2 regions of the Rhodococcus sp. IEGM 1354 genome follow, and region 1 is predicted to be linked to the other one. Evidence: riboswitches for the same ligand, from Rfam matches in the RefSeq annotation. Region 1 holds a riboswitch; the other holds the start of a gene.
What was found. Region 1 has a riboswitch for thiamine pyrophosphate ahead of QM588_RS24525 (TenA family protein). Riboswitches for the same ligand answer to the same signal wherever they lie in the genome.
Positions count from the first base shown of each region.

Region 2: it holds a riboswitch for thiamine pyrophosphate, as region 1 does, so the genes downstream of both, QM588_RS01965 (3-oxoacyl-ACP reductase) here and QM588_RS24525 (TenA family protein) in region 1, are expected to answer to the same signal.

Region 1 is NZ_JASHKT010000018.1:65,370-71,982, forward strand. Features, by position in the region: gene QM588_RS24505 (ATP-dependent DNA ligase) at 1-847, opposite strand, end outside; gene QM588_RS24510 (carboxylesterase/lipase family protein) at 1,009-2,571, opposite strand; gene QM588_RS24515 (hypothetical protein) at 2,673-3,323, shown strand; gene QM588_RS24520 (sugar porter family MFS transporter) at 3,440-4,837, shown strand; TPP riboswitch at 4,901-5,000, shown strand; gene QM588_RS24525 (TenA family protein) at 4,994-5,716, shown strand; gene QM588_RS24530 (ABC transporter substrate-binding protein) at 5,713-6,613, shown strand, end outside.
Region 2 is NZ_JASHKT010000001.1:374,261-380,873, forward strand. Features, by position in the region: gene QM588_RS01945 (helicase-related protein) at 1-580, opposite strand, end outside; gene QM588_RS01950 (type 1 glutamine amidotransferase) at 629-1,342, shown strand; gene QM588_RS01955 (alpha-hydroxy-acid oxidizing protein) at 1,352-2,530, shown strand; gene QM588_RS01960 (alpha-amylase family protein) at 2,530-3,825, shown strand; TPP riboswitch at 3,899-3,991, shown strand; gene QM588_RS01965 (3-oxoacyl-ACP reductase) at 4,040-4,801, shown strand; gene QM588_RS01970 (LLM class flavin-dependent oxidoreductase) at 4,803-6,071, shown strand; gene QM588_RS01975 (alpha/beta fold hydrolase) at 6,081-6,613, opposite strand, start outside.

The sequences.
Region 1 (6,613 bases):
CACCGAACCGGCTCATCGTTTCCTGAAACGGACGCGGTCTGCCGCTGTCGTCCAGTGCGAGTGTTTCGCCATCGAGGACCACCGACTCGCATGGAAGTGCACGGACCAGTTCCACCAGCTCGGGCACACCAGCGGTGATATCGCGCAGGGTGCGGGTGTAGATGCTCACGTCGGATCCCGAGCGATGCACCTGAATTCGGGCACCATCCAGCTTGTACTCGACCGTCACATCCCCCGCCAGTTGCTCCCAGGCACCCCGAAGGGACTCCGCCGGCGACGCCAGCATGGGTCGAACCGGCCGGCCGACTTCGAGTCGAAAGGCGTTCAATGCCTCGACACCACCGGTCATGGCGGCGACGGCAGTGGCAGACAATCGACCGGACAGCATGAACGCCCGCCGCACCGACGCCTGCGGCAGAGCTGTGGCAGCGGCGACAGCGTCGACCATGATGCCCTCGAGCGCACCTTGCCTCAGCTCGCCCGTGACCAACCTGATGACGAACGCACGCTCGTCGGCCGTGGTCCGCGAAAACAAGTCCAGCAGCAGGGCCGAACGTCGCGCAGCCGAACCAGCGCCCGACGTCGCCGCCACCTCGGACAACTTCTCGTCCACCTCGGCAACGGTCAGCGTCGACTCCGATGCGGACGGGACATCCAGATCTGCGAGTGTGCGCCAGCCGACCCCGATCCGTCCCTGCGGCAATTCGCCCGACAACCACGACACCGCCGGTTCGATGTCACCCGCCTGTGCCTCGGACAGCACAGCACCGAGCTCCTCGATCTTGACCTTGCGCGAACGCGTCGCGGCCACGGCCCGAGAGGTTTCTACAATCCTGGACATCAGCACCCACCGAACATAACCGCACCCACCGACCGGTTGCTGACATTCAATTGTTACCGCTGTGACTCCAGCGACCGGTGTTCTTGCTGTTACGTTCGATGCATGCCTGTGACGTCCATAGCAGGAATGAAGCCTGCGGAAAGACCCGACGGCGGGCCGGCGACGGATCAGCTGAATCCCACCACCCGGTCGCCCCAGGCAGCGCGCATGTCTCCGTCGGGATCGTCGACGAGAGTGTCGGACGTATCGATCACCAGAGTCCATCGATTCTTCTCGGTGTACGGGGCCCAGTGCTTGGACGCGTCCAGCGCGGCCGGTACCCCGTACCGCGCGAAGGCCAGCCACCGCCGCTGCATCCGGGCCGACACCGCCATCGCGGGTTTCCGACCCCCCAGCCAGAAGGTGGGATCTCGGTTGAGAGTTCCGAAATTGCCGAACACGTACGGCAGTTCGGTCGCGTGGCCGGCCCCTACTCGCGCGGCCTTGAGCATCGGCGTCGCGTGATCGAAACGGTACATCCAGGTCGGCGAATGCCTACTGTGCCCGTCGGCGATCCACAGACTCGGCATGACGAAGCCTGCGTCACGCGAGATGGCCTGCGCCCCAGCAGGTTTGTTCCTGTCCGGGTAGGCGGCCATGATTTCTGCGATGCGCGAGGCGGGCATGTCCGCGTGATCGTGCGCGATGGCCCGGAACATCTCCGAGACGGTGTCGGATGTGATCGGCATCAACGGGGACTTCATGAACCGGAAGATCGAGGGCTCGTCGTGGTTGGTGCCGATGATCAACGGAATTCTGTGCGACAGACCTTTTTGAAAGGCCGCGACCGGGTAACGGGGCACGATGTCTCCGTCGACGACGGGCGAAAGTCCCAGTGTCCCAGGCACTGTGGTCGGAATCTCGTAGCAGAGAGTGTCCCCCGCGGTGACCAGTCTGCTGAAGTGCATCTCGAGCAACTCGCCGACGTCGTCTCGGTCGACCCCCACCAGCTCGAGGAACCGGGCGGCGACCGCAGCGCCGCGTTCGGGGCCGTACACCGACGTGGCCGGGGCACTCTGCACGATCGCTCGATGGAAGAGCCCCTCGGCCTGGGGCGAGGTCATCAGAGTGGTGACCGACGCGCCCCCGGAGGACTCGCCGAAGACGGTGATCTCGTCGGGATCCCCACCGAAAGCGGAGATGCACTCCCGGACCCAGTGCAGCGCCGCAATCTGGTCGCGCAAACCGAGATTGGTCTCGAAGACGTGTTCGTCGGTGGAGAAGGACGACAGATCGAGAAAGCCGAACGCGCCGAGACGAAAGTTGATCGAGACCACGACCACGTCGCCGTTCTCGCTCAGATGTCGCCCGTCGTACACCTGCTGCGCGGACGAACCGAGCGAATACGCGCCGCCGTGGATCCACACCAGCACCGGTCGCAGTTCGCCGTCGGGCCGTGGTGCCCAGACGTTGAGCGTCAGGCAATCCTCGGAGATGGACAACGACGGATCGATGGGGACCGGGCTGTCGCGGCCCTGCGGTGCCATCGCACCGAAGTGCAGACCGTCGAGCACGCCGTTCCACGGTTGCAGAGGACGCGGTGCTCGAAACCGCAACTCACCCACCGGCGGCGTCGCGTACGGAATACCCCTCCAGGCGACTGTCGGCGATGCGTCGGCCGCAACCGGGTAGCCGAGAACGTCGCCGTACGGCGTGCTCACACGCACGGTGGAGTCGGACGTGGTGTCCATCGCACCTCTCCTTCGGTCGTTGCTCAACGTACCAACTCCATCCCCGACGCCGGCCCCCTCGAAACCCCCGGCAGCGCTCCCATCGAACCGAGGAACGAGTCATGAAGAGAATTGGATCCGCCGTAGCAGCGGCCCTCACAGTGTTCTTGTTGTCCTCCTGCGGTTCGGACGGCGGAGGTGACGGACCGATGGCGACGGTGATCACCGACCGCCCCCAGCCGATCACGGCGGTTCCGACCAGCGCCCGTGCCCTGCCGTCGAGCAGCGCGCCTTCCACGCCGTCCTCCACCACACCGTCCAGCACCACAGCGACGACGCCGAGTGCGGTTGCACAGCAAGCGAACCCGAAGCAGTACGCGGGCAAGGCTCCGGGTTGGTACTACTTCACGAGCCCCAGCGGCAAGTTCGAGTGCGGTATAGCCGTGCTCGAGACGTCGATCGCCGGTTGCCACGGCTCGCTGCCCGACTCGGCCCCCGAGGTGACCGACAGTGCATCCTCCGACCGGGTGAAACCCAATTCCGTGCAGATCATCGCCGGCTCCCCGGCGAAGTTCGAGAGCCTGGGCGATCCCAAGTTCCACCGATTCGACGGGCCCGCGGCGGCACTCCCGTACGGCGAAGAGCTCACCGTGGCGGGTAGTGGATCCACCAACGGGCTTCGATGCAGCGTCGACGAGCAGAACGGAGTCACCTGCACCGATCAGGTCGGCCATGGTTTCACTGTCTCGGACGACGATTTCGACCTTCGCTGACGGCGTCGTTCGCGCGGCGAAAGACCAGGCGTAATGTCCGAGGACGGTACGACAATCCCTGCCGTACGGTCTCCCCAGCGGCCGGCGCCCACGCGCGGCCAGAAGGTGCGTCACACATGAATCAGACCTCGGACCGTCATACAGCGAAGGTCATCGGCGTCAGCGTCGCCGCCGCTGTCGGCGGCTTCCTGTTCGGCTTCGACAGTTCGGTCATCAACGGAGCTGTCGATTCGATCGAAGACCACTTCTCTCTCGGCTCGTTCACCACCGGCTTCGTGGTTGCGATCGCCTTGATCGGCTGCGCTGTCGGTGCCTGGTTCGCCGGTAGCCTCGCCGACCGCTGGGGCCGCAAGAAAGTGATGCTGCTCGGCTCGGCCCTGTTCGTCATTTCCTCGGTCGGCTCCGGGCTCGCGTTCAGCGTTCCCGATCTCATGCTCTGGCGTGTACTCGGCGGTCTCGGCATCGGCATCGCGTCGGTGATCGCACCGGCCTATATCGCCGAAATCGCGCCCGCCAAATGGCGTGGCGCTCTGGCCTCGCTGCAGCAATTGGCGATCACCATCGGTATCTTCGCTGCTCTGCTCTCCGACGCCCTCCTCGCGGGTGCCGCCGACGGAGCCTCCAACGACCTGTGGTTCGGCGTCGAGGCGTGGCGCTGGATGTTCCTCGTCGGTGTGATCCCCGCTCTGGTCTACGGAATTCTGGCCACCCTGATCCCGGAGTCACCTCGCTATCTGGTGGGTCAGCATCTGGACGAGGAAGCCGCCGCGGTCCTGGCGAACATCACCGGGGAACTGCATCCCGACGAGCGAGTGCACGAAATCAGGCTGACGTTGCGCAAGGAGGCCCGCTCGTCGTTCGCCGACATTCGTGGCCCCAAGTTCGGCCTGCAGCCGATCGTCTGGGTGGGCATCACGATGGCCGTCCTGCAACAGCTGGTCGGCATCAATGCGATCTTCTACTACTCGACGACGCTGTGGCGGTCGGTCGGGTTCACCGAGGATCAGTCGTTCACCACCTCGGTCATCACGGCGGTCATCAACGTGGCGATGACGTTCGTGGCCATTCTGTTCGTCGATCGCATCGGCAGGCGCAAGTTGCTGATGGCCGGGTCCATCGGAATGTTCGTCGGACTCGTCCTGGCGTCCGTCGCCTTCTCGCAGGCGACCGGTAGCGGCGACGAGGTCAGTCTGCCCTCGCCGTGGGGTGCGATCGCGTTGGTCGGGGCGAATCTGTTCGTCATCTTCTTCGCATCGACCTGGGGACCCATCATGTGGGTCATGCTCGGCGAGATGTTCCCCAACCGGATGCGCGCCATGGCACTGGGCATCGGAACGGCTGCGAACTGGGTCGCCAACTTCGCTGTCACGCTGGCCTTCCCGCCGCTGACGTCGTCCGTCGGGCTGTGGGTCATCTACGCCGGCTTCGCGCTCTTCGCAGCGCTGTCGTTCCTCTTCGTCAAGTCCAACATCCGCGAGACCAAAGGCATGGAACTCGAGGACATGCTGGGGTAGACCCAGGCCGAGGTGCCAGGGGCAGTAACACCGGTACATGGTGACCGGTGTTACTGTCACTGACGTTCTGACACGGGGTGTGTCCGCCGATGCGGATGCTGAGATCAAACCCGCCGAACCTGATGCAGGTAATACTGACGAAGGGATGTCAAGGCGATGACGCCTGTTGTATCCGCGGACCCTGTCCGCTTCACCGACCGACTCTGGGACGCGTCCGCGCACATCAGACGCGCGATCGACGATCTCGAATTCCTCCGACTGCTCGGCGCGGGGACCCTGCCACTCGACGCGTTCCGTCGCTATCTGGAACAGGATTCGCTGTATCTCGGTGGCTACGTCAAGTCGCTGTCCCTGCTGGCGGCGCACGCCCCGACACCGGCAGCCGGAGCCTTCTGGGCCGGCGCTGCAGCGAGCGCGATGGACGAGGCCGACTCACACGAGGCCATGCTCACCGGAGACGTTCTTCCGTCCTCCACCGAGACACCGACGCCCTCGCCCGCATGCCTCGGCTACACCTCCTATCTGACGGCCATCTGCGCGACCGAGCCGTATCCCGTTGCGGCGGCAGCTGTTCTGCCGTGCTTCTGGATTTACGCCGACGTCGGCCGATCGCTCGCCGGAGCGGCGAAAGCCGTGCTGGCACGAGACCCCGGTCATCCCTACGCGCAGTGGGTGGCCAACTACGACGCACCCGAATTCCATGCCATCGTCGATGCCGCGAAGGGCTTCGTCGACGTCGCGGCCGACTCTGCGACGGAACTGCAGCGTGAACAGATGATCGACGCCTTCGTCGTCGCGTCGAGGTACGAATTGATGTTCTGGGACAGCGCATTACACCCCACTCCGTGGCCGTCGACCGAGAGCGCGGTGCACGCATGAAGACGTCTCGACTGCTCACGGTGATGGCGGCGACAGTCCTCGCGACCACGGTGATGGCCGGCTGCTCACAGTCGACGGATTCCGACACCATCCGTTTCGCCCTCGACTGGACTCCCAACACCAATCACACCGGCCTCTACGTCGCCCTTCAGGAGGGCTACTTCGCCGACGCCGGGCTCGACGTGGAAGTACTGCCGTACAACAACACCGCCGCGGACACGCTCGTCGATGCAGGCAACGCCGAGTTCGGTATCAGCACACAGAGTTCGACGGTCTTCGCCAGATCGGCCGGGGCTCGAACCGTGTCCGTCCTCGCACCGCTGCAGCATTGGGCCACCGGCATCGGAGTGCGCGCGGATCGGGACGACATCGCGAGCCCACGCGCACTCGACGGCAAGGTCTACGCCGGGTTCGGTGAATCAGGGGAGCAGGCCGGACTCCGGCAGGTCATCGAGAACGACGGAGGCACAGGCGAATACGAGACCGTCGTGCTCGGCACATCCGCCTACGAGGCGGTGTACTCCGGCACTGCTGACTTCACGGTGTCCTACCTCGCGTGGGAGGGCATCGAGGCAGAGCACAGCGGAACGCCGATGAAGTACTTCGATTACACCGACTACGGGTTCCCCGACGCCTACGCCATCACCATCAGCGGAAACGAACCATGGCTGGCCGCACATCCGGGCGAGGCGAAGAAGTTCGTGCAGGCACTCCAGCGTGGCTACCAACTCGCAGCGGACGATCCGGACAGGGCGGCTCAGGATCTGATCGACGCCAATCCCGGCACGTTCACCGACGAGTCGTTGGTGTTCGAGAGTCAGAAGATGCTCGCAGAGAAGTACATGAAGGATTCCGCGGGCGAGGTCGGACGACAGAGTATCGACACGTGGACCGCGT
Region 2 (6,613 bases), on a different contig from region 1:
CGGCGGCCGACATCTGCCGCACGGCCTCGCACACGGCCAACGTCTTACCCAGACCCGTCGAGTCCATCTGCGCGAAGTACGGGAAGCCGGCGTCGAGCGCGGCCAAATGGCGTCGGACCGATTCGAGTTGGGTGTCGCGAGGCTGCATCGCCCGTTCGCGCACCTCTTCGTCGCGCCAACTGTCGTTCGCGTCGTCCTCGAGCCACCGCTGCAGGCTGTACGGCATCGACTCGTACGGCTGCAGGTACTCGGGCAATTCGGTTCCGTAGTACGCGAACACGCGCGGACCGGGATACCAGCGCGCGCCGGCTGCGCCCGCCGCGGACCGATCCTCGAACGGCACGTCCAACACCCACACGCGCTCGCCGGGATCGGGCACCCGAAGATCGGGGGCGGCGGACTTGCGGGGCGAGGTCTTGCGCGGGGCTGCTCTCTTGCGAGGTGCGGCCTTCTTCGGCGCAGCTTTCTTCGCCGCAGGCTCACCGTTCTTCGCGGCCGCGAACTTTCGCGCAGCGCTGCTCTGCCCGGCCTTGACGGTGCGGGCAGTGGTGGATCGGGCAGTGCGTTTACGAGGTGGCATCGGATCCAGTCTGTCGTACGGTGTGCACGAACACCGTAAAGGAGCCCTGTGACATACCCGAACGACCCGCGCGCCGTAGTTCTCGTCCACGACCGGGACCCGTCCCTGGCGCGTCGCGACATCGGCACCCTCGCCGCCGAATTGCGCACCAGGGGTTTCCGGTTGGACGTGCATTCCTTCGACCACAGTCCCGATGTCGCACCACCGACGCTGTCCGACGCGCAGTTGGTGGTGGTCATGGGCTCACCCGACGCTGCGTACGACGACACCCTGACGTGGCTCGCGCCGGAGATCGCGTATGTGCGGGACGCGATCGACACAGGTGTTCCGATCCTCGGCGTCTGCTTCGGCGGCCAGTTGCTCGCCCGGGTGCTCGGTGGATCGGTACGCAAGTCCGAGCATCCCGAATACGGATTCGTCGAGGTCGAGACGTCCGATCCCGAGCTCATCGCCCCGGGCCCGTGGATGGAATTCCACGGTGACACGTTCGTCGCACCGCCGGAGGCGACGGTGATCGCCCGCAATGAGGCAGCGCAACAGGCCTTCGTTTTCGGTCCGCACCTCGGGTTGCAGTTCCACCCCGAGATCGACCTCGATACCTACGATGCATGGGCGGCCGCGTGGGAGCGCGACGGCGTCGAACACGGGGTGGACAGCCGCGAGATCAGGCAAGACATTGCCGACTCCGAAGCGGCAGCTCGGGAACGGTGCTCGGCGCTGCTGGACGCCTTTCTCGCCCGATCCTCGGCGGTGCCCCGGTAGGGTCGAACGATGACCGAGGCCAGGCCCAGCAACTTCAGCGATCACCAACTCGGCATCTACGCCGCGGGGATGTTCGCTCAGCAGACACCGTCGATCACCACCAACCTGGCGCGGCTGGAGGACCAGGCTGCCGAGAAGCTCTCGCCCGAGGCTCTTGGTTACATCGTCGCCAGTGCGGGCAGTGGCTCGACGGCGCGTGCGAACCGGGCCGCCTTCGACCGGTGGTCCATCACGCCGCGGATGCTGCGCAGCTCGGCGGCCCGTGATCATGCGTGCACCGTGCTCGGCACCGATATGCCTGCACCGCTGCTGATCGCTCCGGTAGGTATTCAGACTCTCGCGCACCCCGACGGAGAGCTCGCCACCGTCCGCGCAGCCGCGGAACTCGGTGTGCCGTACATACATTCGACGCAGGCGTCGCATTCGTTCGAGCAGATCGCCGAGGCGGGCGGAGATGCGCCGCGCTGGTATCAGCTGTACTGGCCGACGGACGAATCGGTTCTGCTGAGCTTTCTGCAGCGCGCGAAGGACACCGGATTCACCACGTTGGTGCTGACGCTCGACACGACGTTGCTGGGATGGCGGCCCGCCGATCTCGACCGTGGGTACCTTCCGTTCCTCGCCAATCTCGGCATCGAGAACTACCTGAGCGATCCGGCGTTCCAAGCCGGACTCGCTCAGCCGGTCGAGGAGAATCCCGTTGCGGCCGCCATGCATTGGGCTCAGATGTTCCCCAACCCCGGGTTGTCGTGGAAGAACCTGGCGTTCCTGCGCGAGCACTGGAGCGGTCCGATCGTGCTCAAGGGAATCTGCACCGTCGGCGACGCCCGAGAGGCCGCGGCCCACGGAGTCGACGGCATCGTCGTCTCCAATCATGGCGGACGTCAGATCGACGGTGCCAGGCCGTCTCTCGACGCACTGCCGTCCATCGTCGATGCGGTCGGTGACGAACTGACGATCCTGTTCGACTCCGGTGTACGGACCGGCGCGGACATGGCCAAGGCCCTTGCCCTCGGGGCCGATGCGGTTCTACTCGGCCGCCCGTTCCTCTACGGCCTCGCGCTCGGCGGGCAAGAGGGTGTAGCCCACGTATTGCGTTGCCTACTGGCCGAATTCGACTTGGTGACCAGCCTGTCCGGCCATACCGGTGCGGGCGAGCTCGGTCGCGATTCGATCGAGGCGTCCTGATGGAGTGGACGAAGCACGCCATCTGGTGGCACCTGTACCCGCTCGGTTTCACCGGCGCTCCGGTGCACGGGTGGGACGGTGAATCCCAATCGGATCTGCACCGGCTCAACAGAATCGAGAAGTGGCTCGACTACGCCCTCGAGCTCGGGGCCTCGGGCATCGCCCTGGGGCCGATCTTCGAGTCGGAGAAGCACGGCTACGACACGGTCGACTACTACCACGTCGACGGTCGGCTCGGCACCGACGAGGACATCGACTCCCTGATCGCGGCGGCGCATTCCCGCGGCCTGAAAGTGATGTTCGACGGGGTCTTCAACCATGTCGCGCAGAGCTTCCCGAAGTTCCGTGAGGCTCTGGCCGAGGGCCCGGATTCCGAGGCTGCAGGGTGGTTCCACCTCGACTGGTCCGGCGACGAGCCGACACATCGCAACTTCGAGGGCCACGACGAACTGGTGGCACTCAACCACGAGAGCCCGCATGTGCAGCAGTACGTCGTGGACGTGCTGTCGCATTGGCTCGAACGCGGCGTCGACGCCTGGCGGCTCGACGCGGCCTACGCGGTACCGCCACGCTTTTGGGCCGCGGTGCTGCCGAAGGTTCGTGAGAAGCATTCGGACGCATACTTTCTGGGCGAAGTCATCCACGGTGACTACGACCGGATCGTCTCGGCCTCCACGTTGGACTCGGTGACGCAGTACGAACTGTGGAAGGCGATCTGGAGTGGGCTGAGCGAGCTCAACTTCTTCGAGCTCTCACACGCCCTTGAGCGCCACAACGGGTGGCTCGACGCCTTCGTGCCCGCCACGTTCGTGGGAAATCACGACGTCAATCGCATCGCCAGCGTCATCGAGGACGAGCGGCATCTGCTGCACGCGTTGGTGGTTCTGTTCACCGTGGGCGGTATGCCGATGATCTACTACGGCGACGAGCAGGCCTTCCGCGGTATCAAGGAAGATCGGGTCGGCGGTGACGACGAGGTGCGTCCGGAATACCCGGAGACATCCGAGGATCTGGCCCCGTACGGCTGGCCGGTGTTCCGAATTCACCAGGAGCTCATCGGTGTACGACGTCGCAATCCGTGGTTGTACTCCGCGCGCACCGAGACGCTCGAGCTCACCAACACTGCGCTGCTCTACCGCGTGTACGCGGACGACAATTCGATGACGGTGGCGCTCAACCTCGGCGACGATGCCATCGACTACCCGGTCCAGGGCGACGACGTGCTGGCGGGCGAGGCACACCTGAACGGTGGACGAGTGAGCGTTCCAGAGCACGGCTGGGCGGTCATCGGTTGATCGTTGCATACGGTTGTGTTCGACTGTCTACGTCGAGCGCAAGAAAGCGGTAGAGAGACCTACAGGTACAGTCGACCGCGACACGGGGTGCCCGGCAGGGCTGAGATCACACCCGTCGAACCTGATCTGGTTAGGACCAGCGAAGGGAATGTCGTGACGTTTCGGTATTCCTGTCTCTCGTGACGGTCCCGACCTCGAACGAGAGGCGAGGCGCATGAAATTCGACGAGCAGACGGTGTTGGTCACCGGCGGTGGGCGCGGACTCGGGGCAGCGATCGCCGCGGCGTTCGCCGGTCAGGGTGCACGTGTGGTGATCGATTACCGCACCAGCGAGGAGGCCGCCGAAGCGCTGGCGGACCGGCTCGGCGAGAACGCGATAGCAGTGCAGGGCGACGTCACCGACGAGAGCGCAGTTGCCACGCTGTTCGATACCGCACGAGCGCATTTCGGCACCCCGATCACCACGGTCGTCAACAACGCACTGGCCGACTTCTCGTTCGACGGGGATGCTCGACCGAAGGCCGACACCATCACCTGGGATCGGTTCGACGCCCAGCTACGAGGCAGCGTTCGTGCGGCACTGCTCACCACACAGGCGGCCCTGCCGGGAATGCGCGAGGTTGGCTTCGGTCGAATCATCAACGTGGGCACCAATTTGTTCCAGAACCCGGTGGTGCCGTACCACGACTACACGGCCTCCAAGGCAGCCCTGCTCTCACTGACCCGCACTCTGTCCGCCGATCTGGGCGCGGACAACATCACCGTCAACATGGTCTCGGGCGGACTGCTGCGCACCACCGACGCCAGTGCCGCGACCCCGGCCGCGGTGTTCGACTTCATCGCGGCCTCGACCCCGCTGCAACGCGTCACCACGCCCGAGGAGTTCGCCGACGCCCTGCTGTTCTTCGCCTCCCCGTGGGCGCGGTCGGTGACCGGTCAGAACCTCGTTGTCGACGGCGGTTTGGTCAAGAACTGATATGCACCTCAACGCGTTTCTGTACGGCTGCGGACATCACAGTGCAGCGTGGCGGCATCCCGATTCGCGCGTGGAGGATCTCGGCGACATCGCGTACTACGAGGAACTTGCGCAGCTGGCCGAACGGGGAAAGTTCGACGCGGTGTTCTTTGCCGACGGGCATTCCGTTCGCGATCCGGCCGGTGCTGGAACCTGGTTCCTCGAACCGATCACGGCGCTCGCGGCCATGGCTCGAGCGACCACCCACATCGGTCTGGTCACCACGGTGTCGTCGACGTTCTACACCCCGTTCCATGCCGCGCGCATGCTGGCGTCGTTGGATCACATCAGCGGCGGCCGGGCCGGCTGGAACGTCGTCACCTCCATGTTCGACGCCGAGGCACGCAACCACGGGATGGATGTCATCCCGGCTCGCGAGGAGCGCTACGCACGTGCGGCAGAGTTCGTCGATACGGCTCTGGCGCTGTGGGATTCGTGGGATGCCGATGCGTTGACGCTCGATCGCGCCGGGATGTACGCCGACCCGGCCAAGGTCCATGCCATCGACCACGACGGCACGCACTTTCGAGTCGACGGCCCGCTGACGGTACCGCGGTCGCCGCAGGGCAGGCCGGTCCTGTTCCAAGCCGGGGCGTCGGGCCCGGGCCGCGACCTGGCGGCGAAGTACGCCGAGGCAATCTATGCCGTCGCCTACGATCTCGTTGCAGCGCAGAGCTATTACGACGACGTGAAGTCGCGGATCGCCCACGCGGGCCGTGACGGTGCGGTAGTGGGCATCATGCCGGGTTTGGTGACGTACATCGGATCGACGATGGAGGAGGCTCACCGGAAGAAGGCCGAACTGGACGTCTTGCTGCCGACGGAACAATCCCTGGCGATGCTCTCGACGTTCGCCGGCCAGGACTGCGCTGCATGGGAACTCGATGCTCCAGTGCCGCCTCTGCCCCCGGCTGCAGAGTTCAGCGGGCCGCAGGGTCGGTACGAGACCATCCTGCGCATCATCGAAAAGGATCGCCCGACGGTGCGGGAGTTGCTCGGCACCCTCGCGGCCGGCGGCGGGCACGCCACGATGATCGGCACGCCGGAGTCCATCGCCGACGAGATGGAATCGTGGATGGGCCGCGGTGCCGATGGATTCAACCTGATGTGCCCGCGCTATCCGGACTCACTCGCCGACTTCGTCGAACATGTGGTCCCGATCCTGCAGCAGCGCGGCCTCTTTCGATCCGAATACACCTCGTCCACGCTGCGCGGGCATCTGACCGGATGACCTGAAGGTTCAGTGCAGCGAGTCGATGAATTCCGTTGTCAATCGGGCGATGTCGTCCGCATGCGAGATCGGCGACCAGTGTCCCGCCGGAATGTCGTTGCGCGTGAGGTTCTTCACCCACTTGCCGGTGTCGTCGTAGTGGTACGGCCGAACCGCGACGTCCTCGGTGTTGACGATGAGGTGCACGGGGATGTCGATGTACCGATCTCGCGGATTGGTCAGAATCGGAATGATGTTGGCGCGGTATAGGTTGGTGCCGTTGGTCGCGTCCGACCACAGCGTGGGGTTCTGGGTGACGAGCGCCGGGTCGACTCCCGAGAACTCCTCGAGGAATGCCGGCCAGCCCTTGGCGAACTGCCGTTTGATCCGCAGGTTGGCAAGGATCGGGACATGGAAGGTGGCGGTGTACCAGGACGCGCGTACCTGGGCGAGCACCTGCTTGATGCCGGTGAGAGTAGGTTTGCGCAATCGCGACTGCGACCACTTTCCGAGATGGTCGAGATTGGGTCCCGAAACGGAAGTGTAGGAACGGATTCGATCCT